Regions from separate parts of the Aeromonas jandaei genome, predicted to be linked through region 1. Evidence: riboswitches for the same ligand, from Rfam matches in the RefSeq annotation. Region 1 holds a riboswitch; each other region holds the start of a gene.
What was found. A riboswitch is a leader RNA that binds a small molecule or an ion and turns the genes downstream of it on or off. The one in region 1 is predicted to bind cyclic di-GMP.

Region 1 (7,947 bases):
TGATCCCGACCCAGTCCCTCTACGCAGCGCTGGGTCTTGGCATGACGGTAGCGGCTCTGATGGCACTCTGCGGCATGCTGTTCGAGCCCCTTGGCGGCGGCATCTTCTTCCTGATGGTGCTGGTGGTCTTGCCGGTTTTCTTCCTGCGGTTGCGACCCTTTGCCCCCTCTGCGCAGGAGGGGGCTACGGCCTGATACAGCTCTATCTGAATCATCATCTGGAAAAAGGGAGAGCCACGGCTCTCCCTTTTTCGTTGCTGCGGTTTGCGGTGTTACTGTGGCTCGCCAAGATAGTGGCGGCTGAGGCGGCGCCAGGTATCCGAGCCGATGGTGCCGGCAAGCAGTTCACTGGAGGCGGCATCAAAGCGGCCATCCGGTAGCCAGCCCAGTTGGGGCAGCAGTCGGGCCAGAGTGGCGTCATTGTGTTGCAGCTCCCGCTCCAGTGCCTCCCAGAAGGCGCTCCCCTTGACGTAAAAGAGCGGGTAGTAGGAGCGATCGCCAGCCATCACTTCGCGGGCAGCCCGATAGAGGCCGCTCTCGCTATGAGGCAGTTGTTTGCCTCGCTCGGCCAGTTCGTTGAGCGCCGAGACCTGATGCAGTCGAAAGCGGCGCAGTGCCTTGATGGCGAGGTATTCGGCGAGGCTCTCGTTGACCCAGGTGGGTTGTGGCGCAGTATGGTGAGCGCTGAGGATATGCACCGCCTCGTGGGCCGAGGTGCGCAGCAGGCGCAGGGGCGCCTGTGGCGTCGGTTTGCCAGCATCGGTGGGGTAGTTGGCGACAAACACCTGATCCCCGGCGGCTCCGCCAAGGGAGTGGGTTGCCACATCTCGCCCGAGCCACACCAGTTGCCACGGGTGAGTGGGCGGGGCCACATCGAGCTGAAAGGCCAGATAGTCGATGATCTCATTCAGTTGTTGCTGCAAGGCCGGCAGATCGAGTTGGTTGGCGGTCTCGTCATGGCTCAGCACCAACCGCGGATCCGGTTTGGTGACGGGCACAGTTTGCAGACCAAATGGCAGGATCAGCGGTGGCTGGTTGACATCCGGTAACGGTTGGCAGCTGCCATCCGGCAGACACACCTTCCCTTGGTGGCTCCCCTGCTGGCGCACAAAGTTACCCCACTCGGTCAATAGCCACTGGTCGGGGGCAAACAGCAGTGACTGTTGGGCCGAGGCATCCACCCCTTGCGTTGGCGCCAGTGTGAGAGCGACCTGCCAGCCAACCTCTTTGCAGGAGAAGGGTTGGTTGAGGGCAACCGGCTGGTTGTCTGCAAGGCAGACCAGCGCGGGGGAAGCCGGTGTGGCACTGCCCGGCAAGTAGCGGGTTGGGAGCAGGGTAAAAGGGGGCTCGCCCTGCATGGTAAGGCGCACTTGCAGCACATTGGCGCTGGCGCCCTCTTCGATAAGGTAGCGGGGGCCGCTCGCGTTATCGCTGGCGCAGGCCCACAGTGGCAGCAGCCACAGGGCAAACAGGGTGATATGACGACTCATAAAGGGTTAGCGCTCCTGCTCGTAGCCCAGCAGATCGCCGGGTTGGCACTGGAGTTCACGGCAGATGGCCTCCAGAGTGGAAAAGCGCACCGCCTTGGCGTGACCATTCTTGAGGATCGAGAGGTTGGCTTCGGTGATGTCGATGCGCTGGGCCAGTTCGCGAGCGGTCATTTTGCGTTCGGCCAGCAGGGCATCGAGCCGGATGATGATGGGCATGGGATCCTCACACCGTCAGTTGCTGTTCATCGGCCAGCAGTTTGGCCTCGCGCATGACCAGTGCCAGCGCCAGCACGATGAGTCCCGCCAGCAGTACCCGAAAATCGGAGGTACTCAGCGCTATGGTACCGAGTACTTCCGGACCTCTCATTGTGAGCACCGTATCCAGCAGGGGCAGGTGGATCAACTCGACCACGAAGGTTGCACAGAGCAGCAGCCCGATCTGCCGGTAGCGGCGGATCTGCTCGAAGGTGAAGAGCAGGCCGTGGCGGTAGCCGCGAAACAGCTGGCGCAGTTGCCAGAGCATCATCATGAAGACCAGATCCGGCAACAGTTGTACCAGAGTGCCGAGCAGCCGGGTGGAGAAGTGCAGCGGATAGTCAGCCGGGTTGATGCCGGGACGGCTCAGAATGGTGTTGAGCTTCTCCTGCAGCAAATCGGCGCCACCGAAGGGGGTCCACACCTCCAGCAAGGTGATCAAAGGGGTCGCCAGCAGAGCCAGTAGCAGCAGCCATTCGATCAGCATGCTCGAGCGTTCGAGTTTGTTGGATATCATCTCATTCCTCGCCGTGATGGGTGTTGTCTGAAAGGTAAAGTTTATCGTTTATCAATATTTACGGCGGCGATGTTTATTGTTTTACGATATACAGTCAAGATAAAACTTATTGAAAAACGATAATTTCAATCTGTCTGAAGGTGATGACTTTTAGCGGCCACCTCTCTAGACTGGCCGAACCTGCATACAAATTCTCAACATGGACAAGGGGTTGCAGATGCACCAGGGATGGTTGCTGATCGGATTGTCGCTCTCCTATCTGGGGCTGCTGTTTCTGATTGCCTTCGTGGCGGACAAGCACAAGCGGCATCGCATGAAGGGGCAGCCGCTGCTCTACAGCCTGTCGCTGGCGGTCTACTGCACCTCCTGAGCCTTCTTCGGCACCGTGGGCCAGGCGAGTGAATCGCCCTGGTCGCCGGTGCCCATCTACCTTGGCCCCATGCTGGTCTTTCTGTTTGGCTGGCGGCTGCTGGCGCGCCTCATTCTGGTGGCCAAGCGGGAACACATCACCTCCATCGCCGACTTCATCGCCGCCCGTTACGGCAAATCCCAGCGCCTCGCCATGCTCATCGCTCTTATCGCCATCATGGGGATCCTTCCCTACCTGGTGCTGCAGCTCAAAGCGATCGTGACCGGGCTCGATCTGCTGATGGTCAACAGCGCAGGGACGGGGCACGCCAGCGCTATATCGGGCAATACCGCCGAACTGGCGCTTGGGGTCGCCATGTTGCTGGCGCTGTTCAGCATCCTGTTTGGCACCCGCCATCTCGATGCCACCGAGCACCACAGGGGTATGGTGGTAGCCATCGCCTTCGAGTCGGTGGTGAAGCTGCTCGCCTTTATCTCGGTGGGGGGCTTTGCCCTCTGGCTCATTCTGAGCAAGCCGAGTCAGGCACGCAGCGAGGTGGCGGGGCACTTCTTCGATGCGGTGATGGCGGTGACGCCTGGCAGTCTGCTGGAGCTGGCTATTTACACGGTATTGGCGATGTGCTCGGTCATCTGCCTGCCGCGCCAGTTCCATGTGACTGTGGTGGAGAACAATCAGGGGCAGGATCTGCACTGGGCGCGCTGGATCTTCCCGCTCTACCTGTTCGTGATGGGGCTCTTTATCTGGCCGCTGGCGCTGGCGGGCAAGCAGTGGGTGGGGGCGGACATGGCCTCCGACACCTATGTGATCAGTCTGCCGATGGCCCTTGGTTTTGACGGGGTCGCCATGCTCGCCTTCCTTGGCGGCACCTCGGCAGCGACCGGCATGGTGATCGTCTGCACCATCGCACTGGCCATCATGGTGAGCAACGATCTGGTGCTGCCGGTGCTGCTGCGCCGTTTCTGGCAGCAAGGGCGCGATGAGCGGCTGGTGCGATTGCTGCTGCAGGTGCGCCGCGGCGCCATCCTGTTGATCCTGCTGGCGGCCTGGTTGCTCTACCTCTGGCTTGGCGATCTCACCAGCTTGTCGCGCATTGGTTACCTCTCCTTTGGCGCCGTGGCCCAGTTTGCGCCCGCCCTGCTGCTCGGTCTCTATTGGCGGCACGGCAACCGCAAGGGGGTTTATCTCGGCCTGATCCTCGGCGTGAGCCTCTGGTTCATCACTTTGCTGGCGGAGAGCGGTCTGCTGGCCGGCTCGCCGCTGGAGGCGTTGCTGGCGCCACCCGACTGGCCCGCTTTTCGCGATCTCAGCCTCGGGGCCTGGTGCATCTTCCTGAGCCTGCTCTTCAACCTGCTTGGCTATGTGGCGGGCTCGCTGCTCTCCCGTCCGGCGGTGAGCGAGCGGTTGCAGGCGGCCAACTTCGTCGGCAAGCCGAGTCGCGATACCACTGCGCTCTATCAGGCGCGGGTGTCGGTGAAGGAGCTGGAGATGCTGGCGGCCCGCTTCGTCGGGTCGAGCCGGGTCAAGCGCGCCTTTGGCCGCTTTGCCGGTGAGCATGGCGGCACGCTGGCACCGCAGATGCAGGCGTCGGCCGAACTGATTGCTCACACCGAACGGCTGCTGGCCGGGGTATTTGGCACCTCGTCGGCGCGGCTGGTGCTCGCCTCTGCCCTGCAGGGGCGCAACATGCAGCTCGAGGAGATCGCCACCATAGTGGACGAGGCCTCCGACGTATTCCGCTTCAACCGTGGTCTGCTGCAAGGGGCGATCGAGCATATCGGGCAGGGGATCTCGGTGGTGGACAGGGAGCTCAAGCTGGTGGCGTGGAACCGGCGCTACATCGAGCTGTTCCACTATCCGCCCGGGCTTATCCAGGCGGGGCGCCCCATCGAGGAGATCATCCGCTACAACGCTCTGCAGGGGCTGTGCGGCCCCGGCGATATCGAGGAGCATGTGGCGCGCCGGGTCGCGTTTATGAAACGGGGCAGTGCCCATATCTCGGCGCGGGAGCGCCCCGATGGCCGGGTGATCGAGATGCAGGGCAATCCCATGCCGGCCGGTGGTTTCGTCATGACCTTTACCGATATCACGCCGTTCCGTGATGCCGAACGGGTGTTGCGCGAAGCCAACGAACATCTGGAGGCGCGGGTTGCGGAGCGTACTCGCGAGCTCTCCGAACTCAACCGCCAGCTGCTGCTGGTCAACCAGCAGGTGGAGCGGGCCAATCAATCCAAGAGCCGTTTTCTGGCGGCGGTCAGCCACGATCTGACCCAGCCCCTCAACGCGGCCAAGCTCTTTACCTCCTCCCTGCTGGAGATGCTGCCGGCCGAAGAGGAGCCTGCCCGGATCGCCCGTCATATCGACGATGCGCTGGGAGCGACCGAGGATCTCATCAGCGATCTGCTCGATATCTCGCGCCTTGAGGCGGGCAAGTTCAAAGCCAAGAAACTCGACTTCGCCCTGCACGAGCTGTTCGACAACCTGAAGGCGGAGTTCGGGGTGCTGGCGCAGGCGGGGGGGATCCACTTTTCGGTGGTGGAGAGCAAGCTGGCGGTGCACAGCGATGTGCGCCTGCTGCGGCGGGTGCTGCAAAACTTCCTTACCAACGCGTTTCGCTACAACCCGGGCGGTCGGGTGCTACTCGGCTGCCGCAGGCTGGGGGGCAAGATCCGCATCGAGGTGTGGGACAACGGCCCCGGCATTCCGCAAGACAAGCAGGAGGCGATCTTCGACGAGTTCTCCCGCCTCGATCACTCCCGTACCGCCAGGGAGCAGGGGCTGGGTCTGGGGCTCGCCATTGCCCGCGGCATCTCGCTGGTGCTGGGCCATCAGCTCACATTGCAGAGCTGGCCGGGCAAGGGATCGGTCTTTGCGGTGACCCTCAATCTGGCCACCCGGCGGGTGGCTGCCCATCCGGTCGCCGCGCCCGCTCTGCGTGACAGCCAGCTGGAGGGGGTCAGGGTGCTTTGCATCGACAACGAGCGGGATATTCTGGCGGCGATGAGTTCGCTGCTTGGCCGCTGGGGCTGCGAGGTGCGTTGTGCCGTCGATCTGGCCGAGGCCGAGGCGCTGGTGGCGGAGGGGTTTGTGCCGAGACTGGTGCTCTCGGACTATCACCTCGACGACGGCAAGACCGGGCTGGAGGCCATTGCCGCGCTGCAGCAGGCTTGTGGTGACGAGCCGGGTGGGATCATCATCAGCGCTGATCGCAAGAGCGAGTTGCAGGCGCAGATCCGCGAGCGGGGATACGGCTACATCAGCAAGCCGGTCAAACCGCTCAAGCTGCGCGCTCTGATGAACAGCTTGTTGTTGCCGGTGCAGTGAGCCAGCTCACAAAATTAATCAAATGATGGAGGGAGGGGAGTGGCGCGAAAGGGGGAGGGATAGAGGCTGATGTCGGAATAATCCTCACCATATCGAGCCAGTTCCCCGGAAATGAGTCCCATCACCTGTCATTTTTACTAGGTAGCACTTCGCAAATCGCCCCCCTATAGTCGAGGGGCGATTTTTCTTGTCGCGAATGAAGTGTGTTAAGGGCAAACCGGTCGAAAGGCCGGGACGCAAAGCTTCCGGTCTAAGGGTCAGCAGTACCTAAGATAGCGGGGCCACCACAGGTTGTTGCGCTCCTTTTGCCAAGGAGGAGCACTGCTGTCTGCGTTACCTGTCAGGCGCGTCGCCCTTTTCGTTGCAAACAATAACGAAATAGGGAAATACAACAAATGCCAAGTCCAAAACCTACCTTGCTGGCCCTTGCGGTCGGTCTTTTCTGTACCTCTGCTGCTTACGCGGCTGCGCCCGGCAAACCCACCATCGGCTGGGGCCCCACCAAGTTCGCCATTGTCGAAGTCGATCAGGCGGCAACCTCCTACAACAATCTGGTCAAGGTGAAAGATGCCGCCGATGTGGAGGTAAGCTGGAACCTCTGGAGCGGTGACGTTGGCCAGACCGCCAAGGTGCTGCTCGATGGCAAGGAGGTGTGGTCAGGCCCCTCCGCCGCGGCAGGCACCGCCAAATTCAAGGTGAACAAGGGGGGCCGCTACCAGATGCAGGTAGCCCTCTGCAATGCCGACGGCTGCACCCTCTCCGACAAGAAGGAGATAGTGGTCGCCGATACCGATGGCAGCCACCTTGCACCGCTAAAGGCTGCGCTGCAGGAGAACAACAAGCCCTACGCCAACAAGTCCGGCAAGGTGGTCGGCACCTACTACGTGGAGTGGGGCGTCTACGGGCGCAAGTTCACCGTGGACAAGATCCCGGCCCAGAACCTGACCCACATTCTCTACGGTTTTACCCCCATCTGTGGCGGGGATGGCATCAATGACAGCCTCAAGGAGATCGAAGGGAGCTTCCAGGCGCTGCAGCGTGCCTGTGCCGGTCGGGCCGACTTCAAGGTGGCGATCCACGATCCCTGGGCTGCCGTCCAGATGCCACAAAGCGGCCTGACCGCCTATGACGAGCCCTACAAGGGCAACTTCGGCGCCCTGATGGCGCTCAAGCAGGCCTACCCCGATCTCAAGATCCTCCCCTCCGTCGGCGGCTGGACCCTCTCCGATCCCTTCTACTTCCTCGGCGACAAGAGCAAGCGCGATACCTTCGTCGCCTCGGTCAAAGAGTTCCTGCAGACCTGGAAATTCTTCGATGGCGTGGACATCGACTGGGAGTATCCGGGTGGACAGGGCGCCAACCCGAAACTGGGCAGCCCGAGCGATGGCGCAACCTATGTGACCCTGATGAAGGAGCTGCGCGCCATGCTCGACGAGCTGGAGTCGCAGACTGGTCGCAAGTATGAGCTCACCTCCGCGGTTGGTGCCGGTTACGACAAGATTGAAGATGTCGATTACCGCGCGGCCCAGCAGTACATGAGCCACATCTTCATGATGACCTACGACTACAACGGCGCATGGAGCAACACCGAGCTGGGTCACCAGACCAACCTCTATGCGGCGAGCTGGGATCCCAACACCAAGTACACCACCGACAAGGCGGTCAACCTGATGCTGGCGCAGGGGGTTGACCCCGGCAAGCTGGTGGTCGGTGCCGCCATGTATGGCCGTGGCTGGACTGGCGTGAGCGGTTATCAGGGCAACAACCCCTTCACCGGCAAGGCGACCGGCAAGGTGAAAGGCACCTGGGAAGATGGCGTGGTCGATTACCGCGACATCGTCAACAACCGCATGGGCAGCGGCTGGGAGAAGAGCTACGACGAGGTGGCCGAGGCCCCCTATCTGTTCAAGGCGTCGACCGGCGATCTCATCACCTATGACAACGACCGCTCGGTCAAGGCCAAGGGGCAGTATGTGCTGGCCAACAAGCTGGGTG
Region 2 (7,947 bases), 1.6 Mb from region 1:
ACCTTCTACGAGAATCAGGAGCTGATCCCGGACGTGCAGGTGCCGCTCACCCCCGCCGATATGGTGGCCGGGCGTGACCCCCAGCTGGAGGCCGCAGTACAAGCCGCCCTCAAGCAGTTGCCCGCCAGCGCCAAATAACGGCGCCCATCGAGTTCACCGAAAGCGAAACAGCTCGCGATGCAGATGCCCGTCCGGCAACAACCGGGTCAGGGCATCTGCCATCCCCTCCGGCCCGCAAAACCATACCTGCGCAGGTGCATCCTGGGCGATGCGGGCCAGATCCAGCCGCCCGGCCGCCTTGTCCAGATGCAGCTGATAACGCACACCGGTGCGATGACAGAGCTCGGCCAACCGCTGGTGGTAGACGGCCCCCGCCAGATCCGGCGCGCACTGGATCAGGGTGATCCCCTCGCCGCGCTCGCCACGGGCAGCCTGCCCCTCCAGCCAAGCCACAAACGGCGTGATACCGATCCCGGCCCCCAGCCAGAGGGCTCGCCCTCCCCCTTGCGGGGCGACAAAAGCGCCATAGGGGCCGGTCACCACCACCTCATCCCCGACGCGCGCCTCTGCCACCAGCTGACGGGTATGATCCCCGAGCGCCCGCACCGCGATCACCAGCTGGCGCCGATCCGCCGACACCCGCACCAGAGTAAAGGGGTGCGGCCCCTCCTTGGCGTCAAATTCGAAAAAGGCAAACTGACCCGGGCGGTAATGGGCGAGCGGCCGCTCCAGCTGCATGGTCAGCTCGCAGGTCTGATCCGCCAGCGTCCGCACCGCAACGACCCGGCCGGGATGGCGCTTGCGCGCCCCCACTTGCCCCAGCAGGGAGTAGAGGGCCCCGATAGCGCCGATCCCGCCGATCAACCAGATCGCTACCCCAACCGGCGTCATGGCTCCCACCTGAGGCAGCAGGCAGAGCCCGTGCCCCCAGCCCGCCAGATAGATGAGCGGTGCCAGCCGGTGGATCAGCCGAAAACGGCCATAACTCACCAGCGCCAGCAAGCTCACCACCACCAGTGCGATCAGCAGATAGAAACTCCACTCCCCCAGAGTATTGCCAAGGGCATGGAGCGAGATGCCACTGCCTGCTCCTGCACCAGCTGCGGCCGCGCTGGCCCCACGCCGGGCGGGGCGGCTCAGCCAACCCGCCGAGACCGCCCACTTGGGCGCCTCCACCAGCAGCCAGTGAGCGGTCAGTGCCAATGCGCCGCCGATGGCCGTCTGGCGGTGCAATCGCAACATCCGGTCCAGACCGCCACACCACACCTCCAGCTGCGGCAGGCGCAAGGCCAGCAACAGCGAAATGGCCATATAGGCCATCCCCAGCAGGCCCGTCAGCAGCAACATCTCATGGCGCCAGGGCCACACCCCGTTGGCCTCCCCCGCATAACCCAGCCACCAGACTCCGACCGCCAGCAGCGGCAACAGCCACCACACCCGTTTACTCGTCATAACATGCTCCCAGGTTCCATCGCGGCAGGGCCTCGCCCCTGCTCATGGTTCCATTACAACCCCGTCCGGTCACAAGACTTTGCCAGAGGGGGAAGCTTGTGTGGCAATGTGTGACAAACGGCAACAGCAGAGGGGCCCGCCAGCCCCTCTGGTCACCCTTGCTGACTGGCCCTCTCTTCATGAGGGATTGCGCAAAATCCACCTCTGCCGTGATTGACGACCCGCCTGCAAAAGGAATCAAATGGAGACGACATATATCTGCGGCGAACAACCTGCCGCCCACTCCCCCGGACGAGGAGCCTCCCCTTGCTTTCATCCACCGAACAACGCTACTGCTCAAGCTGTCAGCGCGAGACCAACCATGTCGTGGTGCTGGTCGACAAATCCTTTGGCCAGCAGCTGACACCGGAGCAAAAGCGCAAAGCCTTTATCAAGGACTTCATTACCGGCTGGGCCGCCGGCCCCTTTCTGGCCAACATGGATCGCTTTGAGCGCCACGCCATCTGTGAAAATTGTGGAAAAAAGGTCATCGATGAGTAGTAAACAATGAGCAAAAAGAATGGCAGGAAGGTTGCCCCGCCTGCCAATTGCCGTATCAAAGCAAGTTAACGCCTATTAGATTGCTCACTGCACGCAGCTCCGCCCCTCCCCGGCATCCCCCGCAAAGTAGTGCCGGGCAATCCACGCCTCGAAGTCGGCCAGCATGCGACTCTCCGACTCGCGGTTGTCGGCGATGAGCTCGGCGCCGTGCACCACCCGGATATGAGCGTCGAGGGGCGAGCACGCACCGGCAGTTGGCCGCTGCTGCGCGGCCGCCATGCAGGCTTGCGCTTGCAGCCACGCCTCGGCGGCGCTCAGGTTGCACGCCTCGGCCAGCGGCACGGCACTGAAGCCTTCACCGGTCAGGCTGCGCAATGTCTCATCGTGAGTCATGCCGTTGCCCGGCCCCCAGTAGTGGGCAGCCAGATCCGGCCCGATGCGCGGGTTGTCGGTAAGGTAGCCATCGCGCTTGAGGAAGTAAGTGCGGGTCTGCTCCACCGCCATCAGCGCCAGCAGGTAGCCGTGATAGGCGCAGGCCGACTCCTGATTAAGGAGGTGCGGAATGGCCAGCAACGGGCGCGGGCTCACGACCCCGAGGATCTTGCGCTCCCACTTGCGGGCCAGCGCCAGCACAGCCTCGGGAGTGCGATCGCTCTCTGCCATGGCGTAGAGATCCCGCTCGAAGTAGGCCACCAGCGCGATCTGGCGCTCATTGAAGGCCCGAAACGGCTGGCGGGCGGCGATCATTTCCTTGATGAGGGCATCGGGAACAGCCTCTCCCGCCGCATTTCTGGCATAGCGTTTGAGCCAGTCGGCATCGTCCAGCAGGCTGTCGCAGAACATCGACTGGGTCTCGGCATAAGCCATAGAGGTGGGCGGGAACTCCTGGGAGAAGCAGGGCGCATTGCCGGTAACATTGGCAAAGTGCGCGGCGTGGCCTCCCTCGTGGAACAGGGTATTGAGGCCACTCCAACCGCTGCCCACCTGCACCGGAGCGGCCAGGCTGGTGAAGTTGACCACCGCTGGTATCCACTCACCCTGCTGGAAGAAGCTCGGTACCGGGCCATGACAGAAGCCGTTCTCGTATTTCCCCTCCCGGGTCAGCAAGTCCAGGGTCAGGGTAGCCCCGCGATACTGGATGCCGAGACGACGGAAGCTCTCGACCCAGTCCCGCAGCGCCCGCGAGAAGGGCACATAGGGGTCGAGCTGGCGGGTCACGTCGCCACTGACGAAGTAACGCAGGTTGTGGGGCAACAGGGCCGCCTCCCCTTTGGCCGCTGTCAGTTCGACCAGACTTTGCTGCAACCGGGCGTCGGTGCGGGCGATGAAGTCATCGAGGATGGCGAACAGCTGATCTGGGCTCATCTGCTCGTTCTTGCGCACCTTGTAGGCGAAGTAGTCGCGATAGCCCATGGCGCGGGCAAAGCGGTTGCGCAGCGCCACCACCTCGAGGAAGCCGTTGTCGACCACCCACTGCTCCAGGGTGTGGAACATGGCGATGGCGCTTTGGCGCACCGCCTCGTTCGGGCTGGCGGCAAGGGAGGTGCTGGCGGCGGGCAGGCTGCCAGCCACCTGCTGGCCCTGCTCATCCAGCAGGGTCAGTTTCAGCCCTTTGCGGCGGGCAAACAGATCCGCCTCAGCAGCCACCAGCTGGTCCATCAGGGTGGCGGCAACGGGATCCTCGATGACGTTGCACTCGAAGAAGGCGATCCAGCCCGCCAGACCCCGTTTTAACTCTTCATCTTCGGCGAGGGCGTGCATCTTGCGCAGTTCCGGCAACCGCTCCGGATTGGCGCAAAAGGCCTTGTAGGCCTGCTCGGCTGCGGTAAACCCGGCCTGATCGTCGCTGGTGCCCATATAGGTGGCCCAGAACAGATCCTCCTTGCGTCTGTGAACCTGCAGATAGTCGCGATTGAGCTGGTCAAAATACTCTCTGGCAATCGAACTCATAAATTCCCTCTTGTCGCAGGAGCGCTCCGGATGGCCCCTATTCTGGTTGGTGAAATGCCAAGCTATTCACATTTTTCGGCAAATCGTGCGAAGAAACCCTTTTCAACATGCTACCCGAAAGCGGGCTGTAACCTCTGCTGACTATACTGATGTTAAAACGCTCATTTAAACAGGCTCGCCAAGCCACTGAAAGTAAATGAATTGTTAAATTAGACGTTCAGCAAGAGAGATAGAGGCTACCGCTGTATCGAGCCACCATAACATCAACGGGATAACGAGGGGTTAGTCATGTTCAAGCTCGGTGATATCACCGTGAGCCGCAAATTGATCTTGCTGCTCACGGTTGCGTTTGTCGGTTTCGTGTCACTGCTGCTCATCTCCGCCAACGCACTCCAGCGCAATCTGATGAGTGAACGGGAAGCGCGACTCAATGCCGTGCTGGGACAGGCCATGAGCCAGATCCAGTTTCTGGCCAGCACCCTGCCGGCAGAGCAGGCGCAGCAGGAAGCGCGCAAGCTGCTGACCAACATGCGCTTTGATGGCAACAACTATTTGTTCGTCATCGACGAGAGCCGCAAGATGCTGGTACATCCCATCCGGCCCGAACTGGTCGGCCAGACCATGGGAGAGGGTTCGGGTGCCACCGCAGGGCAGTTCTGGTTCCAGATGGTCGACATCGCCCGTGGCGGCAAGCAGGGAACCCTGCAATACATCTGGACCGGCCCGTCTGGGGAAACCGCTGACAAGCTCTCCATGGTCTCTGGCTATCAACCCTGGGGCTGGATCCTCGGCACCGGTATGCTGCTGCAGGACATCCACCAGACCATCTGGGCCCAATACATGAAGATGGGCAGCGCCACCGCCATCGTCATTGTGCTGATGGGGCTGCTGGGCTGGCGCATCACCCACTCCATCGTCTCCCCGCTCAACCAGATCAACCACGCCATGCAGCGGGTCGCCAGGGGCGATCTGGTGGTCACTATTCCGGTGCAGGGCAAGGATGAGCTGGGCATGGTGGCAAGCTGCACCAACCAGAGTCTCGATGCCATCCGCCACGCGCTGCTGGAGGCAAGTCAGGGGGCCCGCAACGTGGCCGATGCCGCCCTGCGCATCGCCGCCTCCGCCGAGCAGACCAATCAGGCGGTCACCAATCAGCGGGATCAGCTGGCCCAGCTCGCTACCGCCATGAACGAGATGAGTACCACCATCTCTGACGTAGCGGGCCATGCCGAGAACACGGCGCGCGATACCCAGGAGGCGACCGGCGAGGCTGGCCTCGGCAACCGGGATGTGCACGCCAGCGTGAACGGCATCAAGGCGCTCGCCAGCGAAGTGGAACAGGCGACCCAACAGGTCAATCAGCTCAAAGAGGGGGTCATGCAGATCGGCGAGGTGACGGCGGTCATCAGTGCCATCTCTGATCAGACCAACCTGCTGGCCCTCAACGCCGCCATCGAGGCAGCCCGAGCCGGCGAGCAGGGCCGTGGCTTTGCCGTGGTGGCCGACGAGGTGCGCCAACTGGCCAGCCGCACTCGCCAGTCCACCGAAGAGATCCAGAGCACCATTGCCCAGCTGCAACAACGGGCCGTCAGTGCAGCCAATGCTATGGATGCCAGCCGCAAGCTGGCGGAGAGCAGCGTCGATCAATCCCAGCAAGCGGGCCAGGATCTCACCCTGATCGTCAACCACATCCAGCATGTGAGCGACATGGCGACCCAGATCGCCACCGCCGCCGAGCAGCAGAGCATGGTGGCCGAGGATATGAACCGCAACGTCAGCGGCATCAACGACTCGGCGCTGGAGATGTCCCAGTCCGCCTCGCAACTGGCGCAGGAGAGCGAACTGCTGGCCGGTCTATCCCGCAGCCTGGATGAGCGGCTTGCTGTGTTCAAACTGGGCAAGGAGTCCTCCACTGCGCCAATGATGGCTCCCGTATCTCCCCCCTCCGGAGAGCAGCGCGCCCGTCATTGATGGCGTCAACCCGTGTCGCCTTGTCACCCGACCTGCCAGCCCAGCTGGCAGGTTTTTTTACGCCGACAACACGCAATCAGCATGCACCTTATCGGCATATTCAACGGTATTCGACGCCATTCACAAATTAGAGAACAATTTAAAAACAGTCAGTTAGAATGATCCATGTGCCGTTGAACGGTGCATTTAAACATTTAACTTCAAATAATTAATCAATGCGGTGCACAATGGTGATGGCCGAACATTTGGCCCATCACTAACCATCTAGTCATTTGGCAAACTGACCGAAAGGTCGGGACGCAAAGCCTCCGGTCTACAGACGTTTTGTCCAGGATAGCGGGGTTGCCACACGCAAGTGTGCATCGGGGATCTCCCCGGCCAACTGACTGCCCACATCTATCGAACAGAGGAATGTATGGCAGCAAAAATCCAACTCAATCACATCGCGGCGATGCTGGCCCTGCTGGCCCTGCTGGCCAGCGGCAGCGCCCTGGCCCACGGCTACATCAGCCAGCCCGAGAGCCGCAACTACCTGTGCAAAACCGGTGGCAACAGCCAGTGTGGCGGCGTGCAGTGGGAGCCCCAGAGCGTGGAGGGCCCATCAGGCTTCCCGCAAACCGGCCCGCAGGATGGTCAAATCGCCTCGGCGGGCAGCCCGCGCTGGAGCGAGCTGAACATCCAGACCAGCGACCGCTGGGCCAAGCGTGAAGTACAGCCCGGCCCCTTCGCCATCAGCTGGACCTTCACTGCCAACCACGTCACCCGCAACTGGCGCTACTACCTCACCAAGCAGGACTGGAACCCCAACCAGCCGCTCACCCGCGCCTCGTTCGACCTGACCCCCTTCTGCGTCATCGACGGCAACATGGTGCAGCCGCCCAAGCAGGTGACCCACAACTGTGTCCTGCCGGATCGCACCGGTTATCAGGTGATCCTCGGCGTGTGGGAAGTGGGCGACACCAGCAACAGTTTCTACAACATCATCGATGCCAAGTTCAAAGATGGCAGCCAGCCGCCGCTGGAGTGGAGCCAGGCAGGCACCATCTACCCCTCCATCGACCTCGCAGTGGGTGACAAGGCGATGACCCGGGTATTCGATGCCAACGGCGAGCGCCCCGAGCTGCAGACCGTACTGACCATCACCACCGCCGAGCAGGGCCAGAAGAACAGCTGGGCCCACGCCCTCGCCAGCAAGATCAACGCCGAGCAGAGCCTGATCCGCGCCGGTCAGCAAGGAGCCGATGGCCAGTTCAATCCGATCTACGGTATGAACCCCGTCTATCTGAAGCGAAACAGCAAACTGGAGCGAGTCGAGATTGATCTGCAACAGCTGCAGCCGCCGGTAGTGGACAGCATCAGCGTCAGCGGTCTGGCCAGCGACTATGTGCTGGACAACGGCAAGGCAACCCTCGATTTCACCGTCACCGCACAGGGCGATCTGGCCGTCACCAACACCCTCTATGACCACGGCGGCGTCGCCAAGGGTGAAAGCAGTGCCGACATCAAGGACAGCAGCCACACCTTTACCATGGCGCTGGAAGGGCTCAAGGCAGGTCACCACCAGCTGGTGATCAAGGCCACCCCGAAAGCGGGCGGCGAGACCATTCAGCAGACCATGGATCTGATGTTCAAGGAGCAGAGCAGCGGCGAATACGACTTCGTCTTCCCGAACTCGCTCAAATCCTATGCCGCCGGCACCAAGGTGCAGCAGCCGAAAAATGGCAAGGTCTATCAGTGCAAGCCCTTCCCCTACAGCGGCTACTGCCAGCAGTGGACCACCACAGCCACCCAGTACGAGCCGGGCATCGGCTCCCACTGGCAGATGGCCTGGGATGAAGTGCACTAACCCACGCTTGGCCACATAAAAAAAGGGCGTCCTCTCTAGCAGGGGACGCCCGGAAAAATCAAACCTTGCGGTTTGCATACCAACGGAACCAAGACCTCACTCTTCACTTACTTCACACACTCAACACACTCTTCAAAACAGGGTTTGTCCATTAACCCTGCCATTTTCCTCCTTCGACGATCACATCA
Region 3 (7,947 bases), 620 kb from region 1:
TCCAGCGTCAGCCTGAGTTCACCCAGAACATGCTCGCTGACACTGCTGAGACTGGCGACCCGCACCAGCAGATCGTCGTGCACCGAGCCGGGCAGCTCATCCAGTACCGCGGAAGCGGTCTGGGGTGGCAGGAACGCCAGCAGCACCGCCTGCATCTGCGGGTGCTCATTGCGGAAGAAACGGGCCAGCACATCGGCAGGTACCCACTGCAACCGCTGGATATCCTGACTCATCACATCACCGTAGAGGCTGTCGAGCAGGCTGCGGGAGAGACGCTGACCAAGGGCCAGGTCGAGAGTCTGTTCCAGATATTCGCGGGAGGCGCTGCCAATCCCGCTCTGTTCACGATACTGGTTGAAGAACTGCTGCAAGGTTCATCGGGCCTCCATCGAACTGACGCCGGAGAGACCCGCCATCTTGGAGATAAGGCGCTGCACTTCATCGCGGGAGAGCTTTTGCATCACCTTGGCAGCGGCCTCAGTTCCCATGCTCAACAGCAGGATGGCCGCTTTCTCCAGGTTGTCGATATCGATATCGACGGCTTTCTGGTTCAGGTTAACGTTGTTCATTGCCACTTACCCATGCTCTCACCACTTCCGCTACCCGAGCGGTATCTTTGTCAACCAGCAACTGCAGATGCTTGAGTTGTACTTCCAGCTCGGAACCCGGCTCCGGCAATGCCTCCAGATCCAGAGAAGAGAAGTGCGGCTCCCGCTCGTTGTCGGAACGGATCAGACCATTGCTCATCGGCGGCGCCGTCAGGGCAACATCATCATCCCGCCGCATGGAGAGACCCACGGTCGGCTCCAGCTCATCATCCAGCTCGTCAGAGAGCGTATCTTCATCCGGCGCCTGCTGGGTGCGAACCAGATGCTTCACCAACGGGCGGATACCGAAGAAGACCAGCGTCAGGCCAAGCAGGCCACCCACCAGATAACGGAGCGAATCCTGCCAGTAAGGGGTCTCCCACCAGCTCGATTCGGGCGGAGCAATCGGCGCAGCGCCGGTGAAGTCGAACACTTGCAGGCTGATCTGATCTCCACGAGCCTCATCAAAGCCCACCGAGCGCTCGACCATCTGCCGGATCTGCGCCAGCTGCTCATCATTCCAGCCTCCTTTCGGGGCGCTCTGATGATTGAGCAGTACGGAGACGTTCATCTTCTCGAGCCGTCCCTGCTGATAGCGGGTGTGTACTATGGTGCGGCTGTTTTCGTACTGCTTGCTGACCTCCTGCCGCTCGGTGCGGGAGTCATTTTTCTGATTTTCCGTGGTGGCTGCCGCGGTCTGATTCTGGGTCGCCGGATCACTTTTGGGTGCCGTTTCGGGAGGACGATTGGACAGAGCGCCGGGGATACCCAGTGCCAGCGCATCGATGGTTTTGTCCGATTTGCTCGACTCCTTGGTCACCACCCCTTGTGGATCCAGCTGCTGCTGGGTCTCCTCCACCGCATTGAAGTTGACGTCTGCGGCGATCTGCACCCGGAAGTTGCCGGTGCCCAGCATGGGATAGAGCATGTCGCTGGCACGCTGACGAATGTACTGCTCCAGCTTGCGCACATACTCCATCTGCTGCACGCTCTGCTTGCCAAAACCGGCCTTGTCGCCGAGTTCGGCACTCAGCAGCTGGCCAGCCTGATCGACAATGGTGACCGCCCCCGGTTTCATGCCGGAGATACTGCCTGCCACCAGGTTGGCAATGGCCTCGACCTGGCCGGGCTCCATGGCCTGACCGGGCTGCAGATCGAGCATCACGGATGCACTTGGTTTCTCCTCGTCACGACCGACAAAGAGAGTGCGCTTGGGAATGGCGAGATGGACGCGGGCACTGCGCACCGCATCCAGCGAAATGATGGTGCGCGCCAGTTCGCCTTCCAGTGCATGGCGATAGCGGGCACCTTCCATAAACTCGCTGGTGCCGAGGCCGGTGACATTGTCCAGCCCCTCTAGACCCGCCGGCATGGCCGCTCTCACCCCTCTGGCCGCCAAGGCCATACGAACATGAGCCAGCTGATTCTCCGGCACCAGGATCTGGCCAGAACTCTTCTCAAGCCGGAACGGCACCTGCTCCTTCTCCAGCATCTCCATGATGTTGGCGGTATCGTAGAGCTCCTGCTTGCCGTACAGGGGGACGTAGTTTTTGCTGGACGTCCACAGAATGACGACGATTGTGCCGGCAACGATGGCAGCCAGCAGAGCAATGGTCAGGATCGATTTATTGTCACGGGAGAGGCTGCGCCAGTTGCGAAGGCCCTCCTGCACGCGTGTTCTGAAGGAATCCGAAGCCCCTTGCGGGGACGTTACCAGTTCAGTCATCACTTACCTCAGAGCGGCATGCGCATAATGTCGTCAAAACCGGTCATCAGCTTGTTGCGCACCTGCATCAGGGCTGAAAAGCTGAGACCCGCTTTCTGACTGGCCACCATGGCCCCGACCAGATCATCGCTCTGGCCGGCATCAACAGCCGTCATCATGGCTGAAGCCATGTTCTGCTGTTCGTTGACTCTGCCGACAACGTCGCGCATGGCGTCGCTGAATGACACATTCGAGAGATCATTGGATTCGATGGAAGGAGCCTGAGTGGCAACTCGTTGCATCTCCTGCATCTGCTGCAGGAGCGTTGCCTGTGATGACATCATTTCAATCTTCACGCCGTTATCCCTTAGTTTTGAAGCTGCTGCTCGATATCAATGCCCTGCTCACGCATCGCCGCCAGCTTGTATCTCAGAGCCCGGGTGGTCATCCCGAGCGCTTCTGCCGTGCGGGTACGATGGCCACGGAAGCGGCGCAAGGTCTCTAGTACAAATTGAAATTCTGCGTGCCGACGTGTCTCGCTCAACCCTTCCGGGGCGGAAAGGACTTCCGCCAATCCATGTTCGGGTTCCGCGACATAGCTGGGCAGCATCAAATCGACCGCTTGAATATGCAATCCGCGAGCCATGATTAATGAACGTTGAATGACGTTATCGAGCTCCCTGACGTTGCCCGGCCACTGATAAGCCAGCAGTTGCTTGCGGGCACTCTCGCTCAGGCGATACCCCTGCTGGGGCGCATAGCGTTCGATGAAATATTCAGCCAGCGGCAATATGTCGTCGGGACGCTCGCGCAGTGCTGGCCAGTTCATCGGCAACACATCGAGGCGATAGAAGAGGTCTTCCCTGAACTGGCCGGCTGCCACCAGGGTGCGCAGATCCTTGTTGCTGGCGGCGATGATCCGCACATCCAGCGCGATGGTCTGATGGCTACCGAGGCGCTCCACCTCACGCTCCTGCAAAACCCGCAACAACTTTGCCTGCAGTGACAGGGGCAACTCGGAGATTTCGTCGAGCATCAGGGTTCCGCCCTGCGCCTGCTCGAACTTGCCGGGCTGCGAACCCGTCGCGCCGGTGAAGGCCCCCTTGTTGTGGCCAAACAGAATGGATTCGAGCATGGACTCGGGAATGGCGGCGCAGTTGATGGCGACAAACGGCTTGTGAGCACGGCTGGACATCTCGTGGATGTAACGCGCCAGACGCTCCTTGCCCGTTCCCGACTCACCCCCGATAAGAATGGTGGCTGCCGTTTTGGCTGCCCGGCGAGCAAGCTGCAACACTTGCAGGCTCATGGTCGAGACGGCGATCAGGTCTGGAATGGCCTGCCGCAGACGCAGTGCCCCCTTCACCACATCCAGCATCTGCTGCCCCCCGAAGGGCTTGATGATGTAGTCAATGGCACCGGCTCGCATCGCTTCTGCCGCAAGATAGGCCTGACGCTCATTAACCAGGATCACGCAATCAATGCCGCTAAAATCATGCACCAATTGAGGACCTACTTCGGTCATGAGATCCATGTCGAGCAGGATTAAATCAACGGAACGGCTGCCGAGAATTAATTTCGACTTGCGAATAGAGTCACAGCGGGAAACAGCATATCCCTGTGCTGCCAATATTCCTTCAATATCGTTCCCATCGGCCATAGATGAGCTGATTAACAATAAATGGGGATCTTTCCCAAGACTGGCCGGTCTTGAGCTTTTTTTGATAGATACATCCGAAAGCATATGAACCCGAACCCGTGATTGTGGATAAAACAATCAACAGAACTGAAATGCCGAAATAAAAGACGCACAGGTACGCTGGCGCTTCTAACGAGCACCTAGATCAAACCAGTGTTATATCAAGGCGGTAACAATGGCCTTGGCAACCCCGCTATCATGAGCATTTCTGCTTTTAGACCGGAGGCTTTGCGTCCTGACTTTTCAGTTCAGTTTGCCTTTTTCATGCGACTGCCCGTATTTGGACAAGACAGCACCAAATTAGTGGTGACTGCTGAGTGACACATGTGAATTGTTATATTTGTTATTTATCTTTGACGACCGAATGCGTCAAAAACAGTCACATCATAACGGCTTACAATTACAATTCAAGTAGATAGGCGGAATATATTCTTCCCATTTGCCTATTAACATGGCAGCCCTGTTTCAGCCTAGCGTGCCAATAACCTCCACTCTCAACTCTTCCGGTATTTCATTATATGAGAGCACTTTGAGACCTTTTGCAAAAGATCGGGCATAACGCGCGATCAAGGGTCTAAGTTGCGGCATCACGACCAGTACCGGGGCATATCCTTGCTGCTGCAGCTGCTCTTTAACCAGCGGCATATTTTGCTGCAACTGTGCCAGCAGTTGCGGATCAACCGGAAAACTGTCCAGCTGGATTTTCCCCTGCTGCTGCGACTGGTTCATGGCCGCCAGCAAGGTCTGCTCAAGACGGTCATCGAGCGTGAAGGTGGCAAGCACATCACGGCTGCCAATCGCCTGTCTCACAATCTGGCGCTTCAAGGCGCAACGAACATCGGAAGCAAGCAGCACGGGATCCTTGGTCAGCTCGCTGGCATCGAGCAAGGTCGTCGCCACCGTGCGTATATCGGTCAGGCTGACCTGTTCCTTTAGCAATTGCCGAAAAACTCGCAACTGCTGCATCTGGGTCAGGGCCAGATTGAGCTCCTCCGCCAGACGGGGCGACTGAGCTGCAAGATGTTGCCCCAGCTTGCCCACCTCATCATGACCGAAGAGGGCATCAAGCTGCTCACGCAGCAGCTTGCTGGCGTGGGTCGCGATCACCGTTGCCGAATCCACCACCGAATAGCCAAGATTCAATGCCTTGGCCTTGTTCTCCGGTGAAATCCAGACTGCGCTCATGCCATATGCAGGATCCTGGGTCAGCTCCCCATCCAGCGAACCATAGGTCTCGCCGCTGCTGATGGCCATCAGACGCTGGCAATCAACATTGCCGGACGCCAGTGCCACACCGGAGAGCTTGATCCGGTACTGATCGGGTTGCAGCTGCAAATTGTCGCGAACCCGGATCTCGGGCAGCAGAAAACCGTACTGCTCCGATAGGGTTTTGCGAATACCGCGCACCCGGGCCAGCAGCTCGGCGCCTTTGTCAGCTTCCGCCAGCGGCACCAACCGATAACCCAGTTCGATGGCGACGGTATCGACCGGCGGCAGATCCTGCCATTCCAGCCCTTGTGGTTCCGGCTGGGCAATCTGGCGAGCCAGCTCCTGCGCGGCATCCAGATCCGGGGTATTGACCGCCCGCTTGCTCACGCTCCAGCCAGTCCAGGCCAGTACGGCGGCAAAGCTGAGGAAGGCCAGCATCGGCATGCCCGGCACCAGCCCCAGTACCAGCATGATGGCAGCGGCAGTGTAGATGACGCGGGGAGAAGCCAGGATCTGGTCACCCACCTGATCCGCCATCTCACCTTCATCGCTGACCCGGGTCACAATGATGGCGGCAGCAGTAGACATCAGCAGCGAGGGGATCTGGGCCACCAGACCGTCACCGATGGTCAGCAGGGCATAGCGCTGGAAGGCTTCGGCAACCGGCAGGGCATGCTGGAAAATACCGATGGCAAGGCCGCCGACCAGGTTGATGATGAGCACCAGCATGCCGGCAATCGCATCACCGCGCACAAACTTGGAGGCACCATCCATCGCCCCGTAGAAGTCAGCTTCACGGGCAATCTCGTCCCGTCTCGCCCGCGCCTGATGCTGATCCATTGTGCCGGCATTGAGGTCGGCATCGATGGCCATCTGCTTGCCCGGCATCGCATCCAGGGTAAAGCGGGCAGACACCTCGGAGATCCGCTCCCCACCCTTGGTGATCACCACAAAGTTGATGATCATCAGGATCACGAAGACCACCAGACCGACGACATAGTTGCCGCCGATCACCACCTCGCCAAACGCCTGAATCACCTTGCCCGCCGCTTCATGGCCCTCATGGCCATGCAGCAGCACCACGCGGGTCGAGGCCACGTTGAGCGACAGCCGCATCAGGGTTGCCACCAGCAACACCGTGGGGAAGACGGAGAAGTCGAGAGGGCGACGCGCCGATACGGAGACCAGCAGCACCAGTACCGCCAACACAATGTTGAAGGTAAAGAGGGCATCCAGCAGCCAGCCCGGCAGCGGCAATATCATCATGGCCAGAATGGCCAGCAGCATCATCGGGATCGCGGTATAGGATTGGGTCAATACACGCCAGTTCACAACTTACCTCTCAGGTTGACGTAATTCGGGCGGCACATGCAAAGGAGCAAGCGGGTTTGGCTTTCGCCCCTTGCCGGCCTGATACGCCCTCAACTGCAATACATGATTCAAGACATAAGCCACCGCGGTATAGAGACCCGCCGGTACTTCCTGATCTATCCGGGTGGAGTAGTAGATGGCACGGGTCAGCTCCGGCAGACTCATCACCATCTTGTCATGCTGTTTGGCCACCTGACGGATCCGCTCAGCCATGCCATCAACCCCCTTGGCAATCACGAACGGGGCATTGGCCCGCTGGGGATCATATTTGATGGCCACCGCATAGTGGGTCGGGTTGACGATGATCACATCCGCCTGCGGTACGCGTTGCTCGATACGGGCACGAGCCAGCATGGCCTGCACCTGACGGATCCGTGCCTTGATTTCCGGGCGACCTTCGCTGTTCTTGTGCTCATCCTTGACCTCCTGCTTGGTCATCCGCAACTGCTTGTTCAGCGACCAGCGCTGATAGGGCACATCCAGCACGGCGATCAACATCTGCACGCCACCAAGCAAGATGAATGCCTGAGAGAGGATCCGCAGCGCCTGCTCCATGGCGGCCTGGGGTGGCATCCGGTTCATCATCAGCAACGTGGGCCACTGATGCTGGAGCAGCAGTGCCAGCGTGGAGCCAATCAGCAGAATTTTCAGTACCGACTTCAGCAGCTCCATCAGGCTGTGGCTCGAGAACATCCGCTTGAGCCCCTTGAGTGGGTTCAGCTTCTCGGCACTGGGGAAGATCTTCTTCCAGGTCAGTACCATGCCCCCCGGCAACGAGCTGAGCAGGACCAGCATCAGAGCCAGAAAAGCAAACAGCGGCAGCAGCACCCACAACATGTTGAGCAAGGCTTCCGCCGTCCAGTGCACCATCATTTGCGGATCCCTGGCTCCTTGCCAGTCGAACCGTTGTGGCCGTTTCATCAACTCGGCGAAGAAGCGGCCAAAGCTGGGCACCATCCACTGCATGGCAAAGCCGCCGAGCAGCAACAGTCCCGCCGAACTGAGCTCCTTGGAGCGCGCGATCTGACCCTCTTCCCGTGCCTTGCGCAGTTTCTGGGAAGAGGCCTCTTCGGTTTTATCCTGGGCGCTGTTCTGGCTCATGAGGGGGTCAGGGCTCGCAGTTGTTCCAGCACGCGAGTCACCAGCTCAAGGTAACGGGAAGGGACTCCGCTAATTGAGATAGCCATGGTGAGCAGCCCGAGCAGCAGCGTCATGGGGAAACCGAGCGAGAAGATGTTCAGCGAAGGGGCCGTCCGATTCATGACGCCAAAGGTCAGGTTGACCATCAACATGGCAACCACGGCAGGCAGGGTGAGGATCAGTGCCGCGCCGATACACCAGCCGAACAGACCGACCACCCCTTTCATGTCGAGCAG
Region 4 (7,947 bases), 440 kb from region 1:
AGGCCTGTGCCAGGTAGGGCAGCTTCTGGTTCTCGTTCTTGATATTGAGACTGATGGACTTGGCACCGCCCGGATAGACGGCGCGAGTACGATCCAGCACGATGGCGGCACTGACGTTGAGCGAGGTCATGCCCATCACGGCCAGACAGATATAAGAGAGCAGCTTTTTCATCGGTATCCCATTACTTGCAAGTGAGAGTCTTCATCGACAGATCGGTTACTTGTTGCGGTGCCACTATCTTGCACTGGCGGGCACCGCCCCAGGAGAGTTCAAACGCTTCATTCGGTTTCACCCCGGTCAGATAGACCAGGCCATCTTCATCCACTACCGAGAGTACCCGGCCGGAATCCTTGACGACGGTAGCACCAAACGGCGGCACTGAGCCGTCGGGCAATCTGATATTGGCAAGCAGCTTGAACCCTTCCGCAATTTCGAAGGCATTATACCCAATTGCGCCCTCAGTCAGGGTTCCTTGCTTAATGGCATTCATCGCATCGATGTCGTCGCTCAGCTGATCCACATCGACCCGGGTGTCGCTCTTGCGATAGTCGGTCATATCGCTGATCACCGCGACGCCAAAACGGTTGGTCACGGCACGACCGTTGTTGAAGGAGACGCCGGAGGTCTTGTCGGTATCCACCATCATACGGGTACCGCCACGGCGGGTCGCCTGGTGCAGGGCCGCCCCGTGCTCGGTTGCCGTCAGACCGCCGCGCAGGCTGGCACCGACCGAGGTGTATTCGCTCTGCACGCTATAGGCATTGAGACTGACCGCCCCGATGTCGCTGTTGTGGTTGTAGTAACCCCGCGCCACGGCGTGGCCGTTGCTCTGCACACCTGCCCCCAGCTGATAGGTATCATCGGGCCGACTGTAGTCCTGATAGGTTGCCATATGGGTTACCTTGCCATTGGAGGACTGCACGCTATATCCCGCGCTCTTTCTATCCCCGATCGGCATACTCAGGGTCAGCATTACGCTCTTGTCATCCTCGTAGTTCTCGGTCTTGGTCTTGTAGGCTGACACATAGACAGAGACATCCTTGAAGCTGCCAATATTCACGCTCTTGTTGATAGTGAGGCCGTAGCGATCCTCGGCATCGTGTTGCCAGTAGGTTCTGTGGGTGTAGTCCAGATAGACAGTCAGCGCCTTGGCTGCATCATCTGCCCAGAAGGTCTTGTTGGCGGTGATGGTATAGAGCTCCTTGTCACCCCAGTTGTTGTAGTCATCACTCGAGGTGGTCTCGTTTTTCTCCAACCGCTCCTTGTTATTGAGGAACTGCGACATTGTCATGAAGTCATGTTGGGAGAAGCGATAACCTGCAAAGGTGATCGAGCTGTTGTATTCATCGAACTGCTTGGCGTAGTTCACCCGCACCGACTGGCCAATCTTGGTCGACAGGCCAGGCAGCTTGGAGATGGATTGGGTCAGGTCAGCCGAGATGGCACCAAACGCATAGAGGTCGCGACCGATACCCAATCCCATGGAATTGTATTCACCGGCGATTAGGCTGCCACCGTACAGCGACCAGGAGTTCGCCACCCCCCAGGAGAAATCACCGGTCACAAAGGCCGAACCGTGCACATCATGAACCGAATCACTCTGTTCTGAAGGGGCGCCGACCGCCAGGTTGTATCGGACGTAGCCGGGGCGAGTCAGGTAGGGAACGGTCGCGGTGTCTACCTGGAACGAGTTGACGCTGCCATCCTGCTCCTCTACCCGCACGTCGAGGCGGCCGCGCACCGAGCTATCCAGCCCCTGGATGCGAAACGGACCAGCCGGTACGTTGGTCTCATAGATGACCCGGCCGGACTGGGAGATGGTCACCTTGGCGTTAGTCTTGGCAATACCGCTCACTTCCGGCGCATAACCCTGCAGGCTAGGCGGCAGCATGCGCTCGTCATTGGCTAGGTTGACGCCGGTATAGCGGAAGCCATCGATCAGCTGAGAGTTGAGCTGCTGCTCACCTACCGTCAGCTTGGCGGCCATGTTCGGCAGCGGACGATAGGCATAGATGCGGTTTAGCTCGGTCGACGTCCGCTCATTGTCGCCCCAGTAAGAGCTGGCCTGATAGTCACCCCGCAGACGCCAGGCTCCGTAGTTGAACCCCAGAGTACCGTAGCTGCTGATATTGCGATTGGAGTAACCATCCCCTTCGTTGACCTGGGCATTGATGTTGTAATCCAGCATCATCCCCGTGATCCCTTCATCCCATTGCTCGGGCGGAATCCAGTTGGGATCGCTGTACTTCATCCACGCCTGGGGCACGGCGATGCGCAGCAAACCGTTACCGATGTCGTTGGAGATCACCACGCCGTCCAGTGCCAGCAGGTTGGCACACTGGCCATCGTGCCAGGAATCGATCTTGGCGACAGCCTCGTCGGTCAGCGCCAGCTTGGGGATCACCTCTTGCGGCAGGCAGGCAACCCCGCCCTTTCCCTTACCTGTATCGGTCTCGTAGAAAGGGATCTTCTGCAGGGGCAGCTTGTTCTTGTTGACCTCGATCTCGAGGTAATAGTCGCCGGGCAGGATATAGCCTTCGTCGGCAAACTGGGAGAGGTCGATCTTGGTTCGCTCATCCAGATCGAGCGCATCAATATTAAACTCCGTTTCTGCCCATGCGTGATTTGCCACCGCCATCAGGCCTGGCACGCATAGCATAAAAGCCATTTTTGAATAATGTTTTTTTCTCACAGAGTCTGATGTTGAAACGCTCATATTTTCACTCTAGGAATTGCATAACGGTCTCACGTAATGAGGTATCTACACTAAGCAATTGGCTTGCTTACATATAATTGAGTTCCAACAACGTCGTACTGTCCGGAAAAAACAGTTGACTGCTGGTTAGCCCCAAATTGAATTCCAGATCACTGTTGACGATATCCGAAACAATAAAACGCTCGCCGGATACCTTGTGATATTGGCCGTTGTTGAGAATGCCCAGCTCATCGCTCATGGCACCGCGCACGGACATGGAAATAAAAGGCAGTAATGCCTCTGTCGCCCCTTCCACCTGACAGCCGCTGATTTTCAGCGTGCCAGGTTGCTGAGCCTGCAGCGGAATGCTGCGCAGCACCTCAAGCGTACAGCCCGATTCGGCCAATCCATCCGTGCGTTCATTGGCGTGGACTGATCCCGCCATCATCACCAGCTGCAGCACCATGGCCGTCATCATTGAAGTTTTCATGATCAAGGTTCGATGTGAGGAGACAGAATGTGTGAGGTTGTGGTGGCTCACACCACCACAACCCTTGTCACACGTTAAGGCACTCTATTACTCGTAGGAGAGAGTAAAGTTGGTCACTGCAGTGAAAGCGCCTGCTTTCAGCGGGTTGGTGTCTTGGCTTGCATAACCTTTCAGCACGGCGCTGAAGGGCAGCTCGTTATCACCGTTGACCAGGCCGAAGGCGGCAGTCGGGGCACCCAGAACAATCGGAGCACCGCCCGGAGCGGTCATCTTGATACCGGCACCAGCGGCGTCACCACCACCGATCACCAGCAGGGTGGAATCTACCGGGTCTTTGGCACCACTGAAGGTCACCTTGACGGCATCATCCTTGTCGGAGATTTCACAGTTCAGCAGCTTGATGCTGAACGGCTTGGAGCTGGACTCACCACCATTGGCCAGCTCTTTAGTGCTGATCTGACCCATTTCAACTACCTGGTCAACAGACTCAGGGGCTACAGAGCAAGGGGCGTTGATGATTTCACCGTTAAAGGTGACTTTACCTGAACCAGCGCCGCCAGCAGCAAAAGCGGAGCCGCACAGCAGCATGGAACCAACACCCATAGCAACCAGAATCTTATTAGCTTTCATTCGTTTATACCTACATTAACGTGTGTTGTACTGCATCACTCACATCATGCTGGAGTCACGATATTTAGTGATGCGGCGATATACTGCACAGCAACTGTTGGTGCTCGCCCCTCATTAAGCCGATGAGAGGTCATGCCAATAATAAACTGTGCCTTTTCAGGTTTATTTAAATAAGCAAAAGCAGCACACCGCATCAGGGCTAGTTCCCGCTACCCCTGAACCGCACAGCTACATGCATCCTTGTTTTCTGTGTAGAAAGCCGCATTCCGCTTTTGCTTGACGAGCAAATTAACGACTCGTTTGATGCACATCAAATACATTTTGATTTGTATAAATTTTTTTATAAACACAATGAAAACAAATAGTTATCACGACCACACAACATAATGAGATCTCATGAAATAAATAAAGTTCATATAAGAGACATCTATCTCAATATTGTCAGGCCATGAATTTAAAGAGGTTAACAAGCACACAACAAAAGCAAAACAAAAATAACTTCAAGTTATTTGGTAATAGTTATCACCAACCTTGCGAACCACCACCAAAGAGGTAATCAGGTAATCAGGTAATCAGGTAATCAGGTAATCAGGTAATCAGGTAATCAGGTAATCAGGTAATCAGGTAATCAGGTAATCAGGTAATCAGGTAATCAGGTAATCAGGTAATCAGGTAATCAGGTAATCAGGTAATCAGGTAATCAGGTAATCAGGTAATCAGGTAATCAGGTAATCAGGTAATCAGGTAATCAGGTAATCAGGTAATCAGGTAATCAGGTAATCAGGTAATCAGGTAATCAGGTAATCAGGTAATCAGGTAATCAGGTAATCTATCATTTTAGATATTCAGGGTATGGCAAGTTACTTTTATAAAATAAAACATATTAATACCTGTTACGAAAAATGAACCGAAGAATCTATTTTTTAGATGAATGGGAGTCATTTACTATGGTCATAGCACTCAATACAACCGATGTGTGACTGATATCCCAGACTTTTTTTAGGATGATTGATTTCACAAAGTGGGGTGTTATCATCTACACATAGAGTAAAGGGCAAACCGATCGAAAGGTCGGGACGCAAAGCCACCGGTCTAAGGGTTACCATGCCTAAGACAGCGGAGCCGCCATCTGAGAAGATTGATGTAGTTGTTTATGTGCATCTTCTTCATATTGCGTTGCCCTTTTCGTACCACCCAGTGACGAAAAGGACATTGAAATGAAAGCTCAACACACCCTCTCCCGCTTAGCTCGTAAATCCGCATTGTCAATCTGTTCTGCGTTGCTCGTTGGCACATCGCTGATGCCAATGGCAGCCTCTGCATACGATGGCACTATCACTTTCAGCGGAACGATCTATGAGACCCCATGCAATTTTTCTGACAGCAGCGTGACCTGCTATTCAGGCTCCAACCAGCAAAGCATGGCTTTGAATAAACTGTGGCAAAGTGGTCAAACCCATCTCCTCAGCAACACCATCAGCTATAAAGTTGCTGATAGTGGCAGCATGACCATTGTGACTGTCAGCTATCTCTGAGGGCCCTTCGCGGCATTAGAGGTATGTCGCTGGATTTGCGGCTAACAACGGGTCTGCCGCTCTCTAGAACCGGCCAACACCGGGATGAGAGAGCGGAGGTTCATTAAGTCAACAGACTTGGCCTCAAGAACCGGATGTGATGTTGCTCCCATTTTCGTGATTTCACTCCATACATGAAAATGTCTCATGTGAGCCTTTACTACTGCTGAAGCGCCATCATACCACCCGCCCGAAAAATAAAGCACATCTTATTGATTTTTATATTTTTTAAATCACCATTGATATTCTTTTGAATCCCTATAGATTGCCTGTCGGTTACAACGCAGACAATAACAAGGGATAAAAATGAATCGTTCAGGTTCCGGGTGGCTGCTATTGGCAGCACCTCTACTTTTTGCCTCCTCAACACAGGCCAACTACTCCCCCAGCGACTGGCAACAGTACCAGCTGACCGGGGAGTCGAGCCGGCAACTCGCCGCGCGCATCACCGAGATCACCTACGAGCTCAAGGCTCGCAGCACCAGCGCTCCCTATCAGCAGCTCAGGGTCTATCGCCGCTTTGACTGGCAGGGGAGCGACCTCGCGGCCCTCGCCGAGCAGCAGTGTGGCGAGCCCCAGCTCAGGGTAGAGTCCGGCTGGCAGATCCGCTTCGTCCGCTGTGAAGATCGGGTTCCGGCCGGCAAGCTGATCCCCGCCAGCAGCTATGACTTCGGCTATGGCATGAAACAGGGCCGCTGGGAGCAGCTGGCCGGCACGCCGACCGCCACCCGCCAGGATCGCCTGCCACTCCCCTCTGCGGTGATCCTGGGACAGAGCGAGCGCGAACTGGACCGCTGTGAACTCAACGCACAGGGGCGCTGCGCCGAGCCGGAGTGGCACTACCAGCCACAGGATTGGCAACAGCTGCATGTACTGGAAGAGAGCCCCAGCGAACGGGATGGCCGGCTGGAGCAGATCTTCTTCCGCCTGCAACCGAACCGCGGCTCTCAGGCAGCCGCTCAGGTGAGCGAGATCCACGTCTGGCGCCGTTATCAGTGGCAGCTCGATCAGCTCACGCCACAGCAGGAGTGCGACGAACCGCAGGAGCGCAAGGAGGGAACCAATACCATCCGCTATCGCATCTGCCGTCAGGTGATCCCGGCTGGCAGCAACGTCGCCGTAACCCTCAAGGACAGTGGTTACCAATACTCGATCGCCGGGGCCGAGTGGCAGCCGCTGCCGGAAACCGACGAGTGGCAGGAGAGCCGGGTACTCAACCGCCCCATCATCCTTGATAGCAAGGAGGAACAACTGGAGTGCCGCCGCGCCAACGGCCGCCCCTGCTCGGAGCCCGAGCAACCCGATACGGATCTGCTCGATGCCGACGCAGCCAAGCTGGTGGCCGATGTGAGCGGGCAGAACAGCCCAGCGTGGCAGCCGGACTATGGTCACGACGATGCCAAGCTGATGGCGGTGGTGCGCGGCATGCGTGCCCTGCTGGCGGCCAATCAGCCGACCCATCCGGCGATGGACAAGCTGCTCTACTATGTGCGCGCCCACAACTATCACGGCGGCATCAAGCAGGAGAGCGATCAGGTTGCCCGCGCACTGTCTGGCGTCATGATTGACCTGCTCAACCACCCCTTGCTGCTGGGCGCAGAACCGCAGGATCAGGCCGGAACCGTGCTGGAAGCGTGGAGCGTGGCCGCCCAAGGACAGCTGGGACAGGAAGCCTTCCGGCAAAGCGCTGCCCCCATGCTGGCCCAGCTCAATCAGGCGCTCGGCTATGCAGTGCAACATGCGGCACAGATCAATGGCCACAAGCCCTGGGCTGACGGGCTGTTCGAACTGCTCAATCTGGTCGATCAGAGCGCATCCTATGGCCAGCAGGCGGACTTCACCGCCACCATGCTGGCGCAGGAGACAGCCATCCGCCAGAGCCTGCGTATGCTCGGCATGAGTGAGCTGGCACTCTGGAAACAGCGTGACGGTTCACGGGATCTGTTTATCTTCAACAACATCCTCGATGCCCACAGCCGTCTCTATCAGATGATGCGCTACACCAGACCGGACGAGGCAAACAGCTATCGCCAGCAGCTCGACCGCGATGTCATCGCCATCATGCGCCAGCACGGGCTGGTTCCGGGAGGTAATCAGCCCGCAGCCCTGCTGGAAGAGGTCTCCCTCACCCTCTCCAGCTACTACCTCACCTACACGGATCGCACCAGCGAAGCCTGTGTCAGCGGCGAGTTTGCCGGGCTCTGCACCCCAATCCGCATGGAGGATATCCTGCCCTTCGAGCACACCTGTTCACCGACCCTGCGCCTGCGCGCCCAGGATCTTACCCAGGCTCAGGCCGAAGGGATCTGCCGCGAGCTGGGTGAGGAAGAGCAGCATTTCCACCAGCTGATGGAAACCGGCGAACAACCGGTGGCGGATGATCACAACGAGGCACTGGAGCTGGTGATCTTCAACTCCTCCGCCGACTGGAGTCGGTACGGCGGCGCCCTCTTTGGCGTCTCCACCGACAATGGCGGCATTTACATCGAGGGAGATCCGGCTCGCCCCGGCAATCAGGCCCGCTTCTTTGCCTATGAGGCCGAGTGGAAACGCCCCG

Region 2: linked by a shared signal. The riboswitch ahead of gbpA (N-acetylglucosamine-binding protein GbpA) and the one ahead of WE862_RS20620 (glycosyl hydrolase family 18 protein) in region 1 are both predicted to bind cyclic di-GMP.
Region 3: linked by a shared signal. The riboswitch ahead of lafK (lateral flagellar response regulator transcription factor LafK) and the one ahead of WE862_RS20620 (glycosyl hydrolase family 18 protein) in region 1 are both predicted to bind cyclic di-GMP.
Region 4: linked by a shared signal. The riboswitch ahead of WE862_RS01435 (type 1 fimbrial protein) and the one ahead of WE862_RS20620 (glycosyl hydrolase family 18 protein) in region 1 are both predicted to bind cyclic di-GMP.

What each region holds. Positions count from the first base shown of each region.
Region 1 is NZ_CP149571.1:4,390,136-4,398,082, reverse strand. Features, by position in the region: gene WE862_RS20645 (3-phenylpropionate MFS transporter) at 1-194, shown strand, start outside; gene WE862_RS20640 (hypothetical protein) at 272-1,489, opposite strand; gene WE862_RS20635 (helix-turn-helix domain-containing protein) at 1,496-1,705, opposite strand; gene WE862_RS20630 (DUF2975 domain-containing protein) at 1,713-2,261, opposite strand; partial or broken gene WE862_RS20625 (NahK/ErcS family hybrid sensor histidine kinase/response regulator) at 2,479-5,952, shown strand; cyclic di-GMP riboswitch class I at 6,154-6,241, shown strand; gene WE862_RS20620 (glycosyl hydrolase family 18 protein) at 6,348-7,947, shown strand, end outside.
Region 2 is NZ_CP149571.1:1,406,862-1,414,808, reverse strand. Features, by position in the region: gene WE862_RS06865 (S41 family peptidase) at 1-138, shown strand, start outside; gene WE862_RS06860 (ferredoxin reductase family protein) at 154-1,452, opposite strand; gene WE862_RS06855 (hypothetical protein) at 1,759-1,992, shown strand; gene WE862_RS06850 (M3 family metallopeptidase) at 2,077-3,942, opposite strand; gene WE862_RS06845 (methyl-accepting chemotaxis protein) at 4,231-5,913, shown strand; cyclic di-GMP riboswitch class I at 6,178-6,263, shown strand; gene gbpA (N-acetylglucosamine-binding protein GbpA) at 6,329-7,759, shown strand; gene WE862_RS06835 (transporter substrate-binding domain-containing protein) at 7,911-7,947, opposite strand, start outside.
Region 3 is NZ_CP149571.1:454,617-462,563, forward strand. Features, by position in the region: partial or broken gene fliGL (lateral flagellar motor switch protein FliGL) at 1-569, opposite strand, end outside; gene fliFL (lateral flagellar M-ring protein FliFL) at 556-2,304, opposite strand; gene lfiE (lateral flagellar hook-basal body complex protein LfiE) at 2,322-2,648, opposite strand; gene lafK (lateral flagellar response regulator transcription factor LafK) at 2,660-3,922, opposite strand; cyclic di-GMP riboswitch class I at 4,172-4,259, opposite strand; gene lfhA (lateral flagellar biosynthesis protein LfhA) at 4,457-6,532, opposite strand; gene flhB (flagellar biosynthesis protein FlhB) at 6,536-7,672, opposite strand; gene lfiR (lateral flagellar biosynthetic protein LfiR) at 7,669-7,947, opposite strand, start outside.
Region 4 is NZ_CP149571.1:280,204-288,150, forward strand. Features, by position in the region: gene WE862_RS01415 (fimbrial biogenesis chaperone) at 1-172, opposite strand, end outside; gene WE862_RS01420 (fimbria/pilus outer membrane usher protein) at 183-2,717, opposite strand; gene WE862_RS01425 (hypothetical protein) at 2,785-3,174, opposite strand; gene WE862_RS01430 (fimbrial protein) at 3,274-3,816, opposite strand; cyclic di-GMP riboswitch class I at 4,860-4,946, shown strand; gene WE862_RS01435 (type 1 fimbrial protein) at 5,034-5,351, shown strand; partial or broken gene WE862_RS01440 (collagenase) at 5,697-7,947, shown strand, end outside.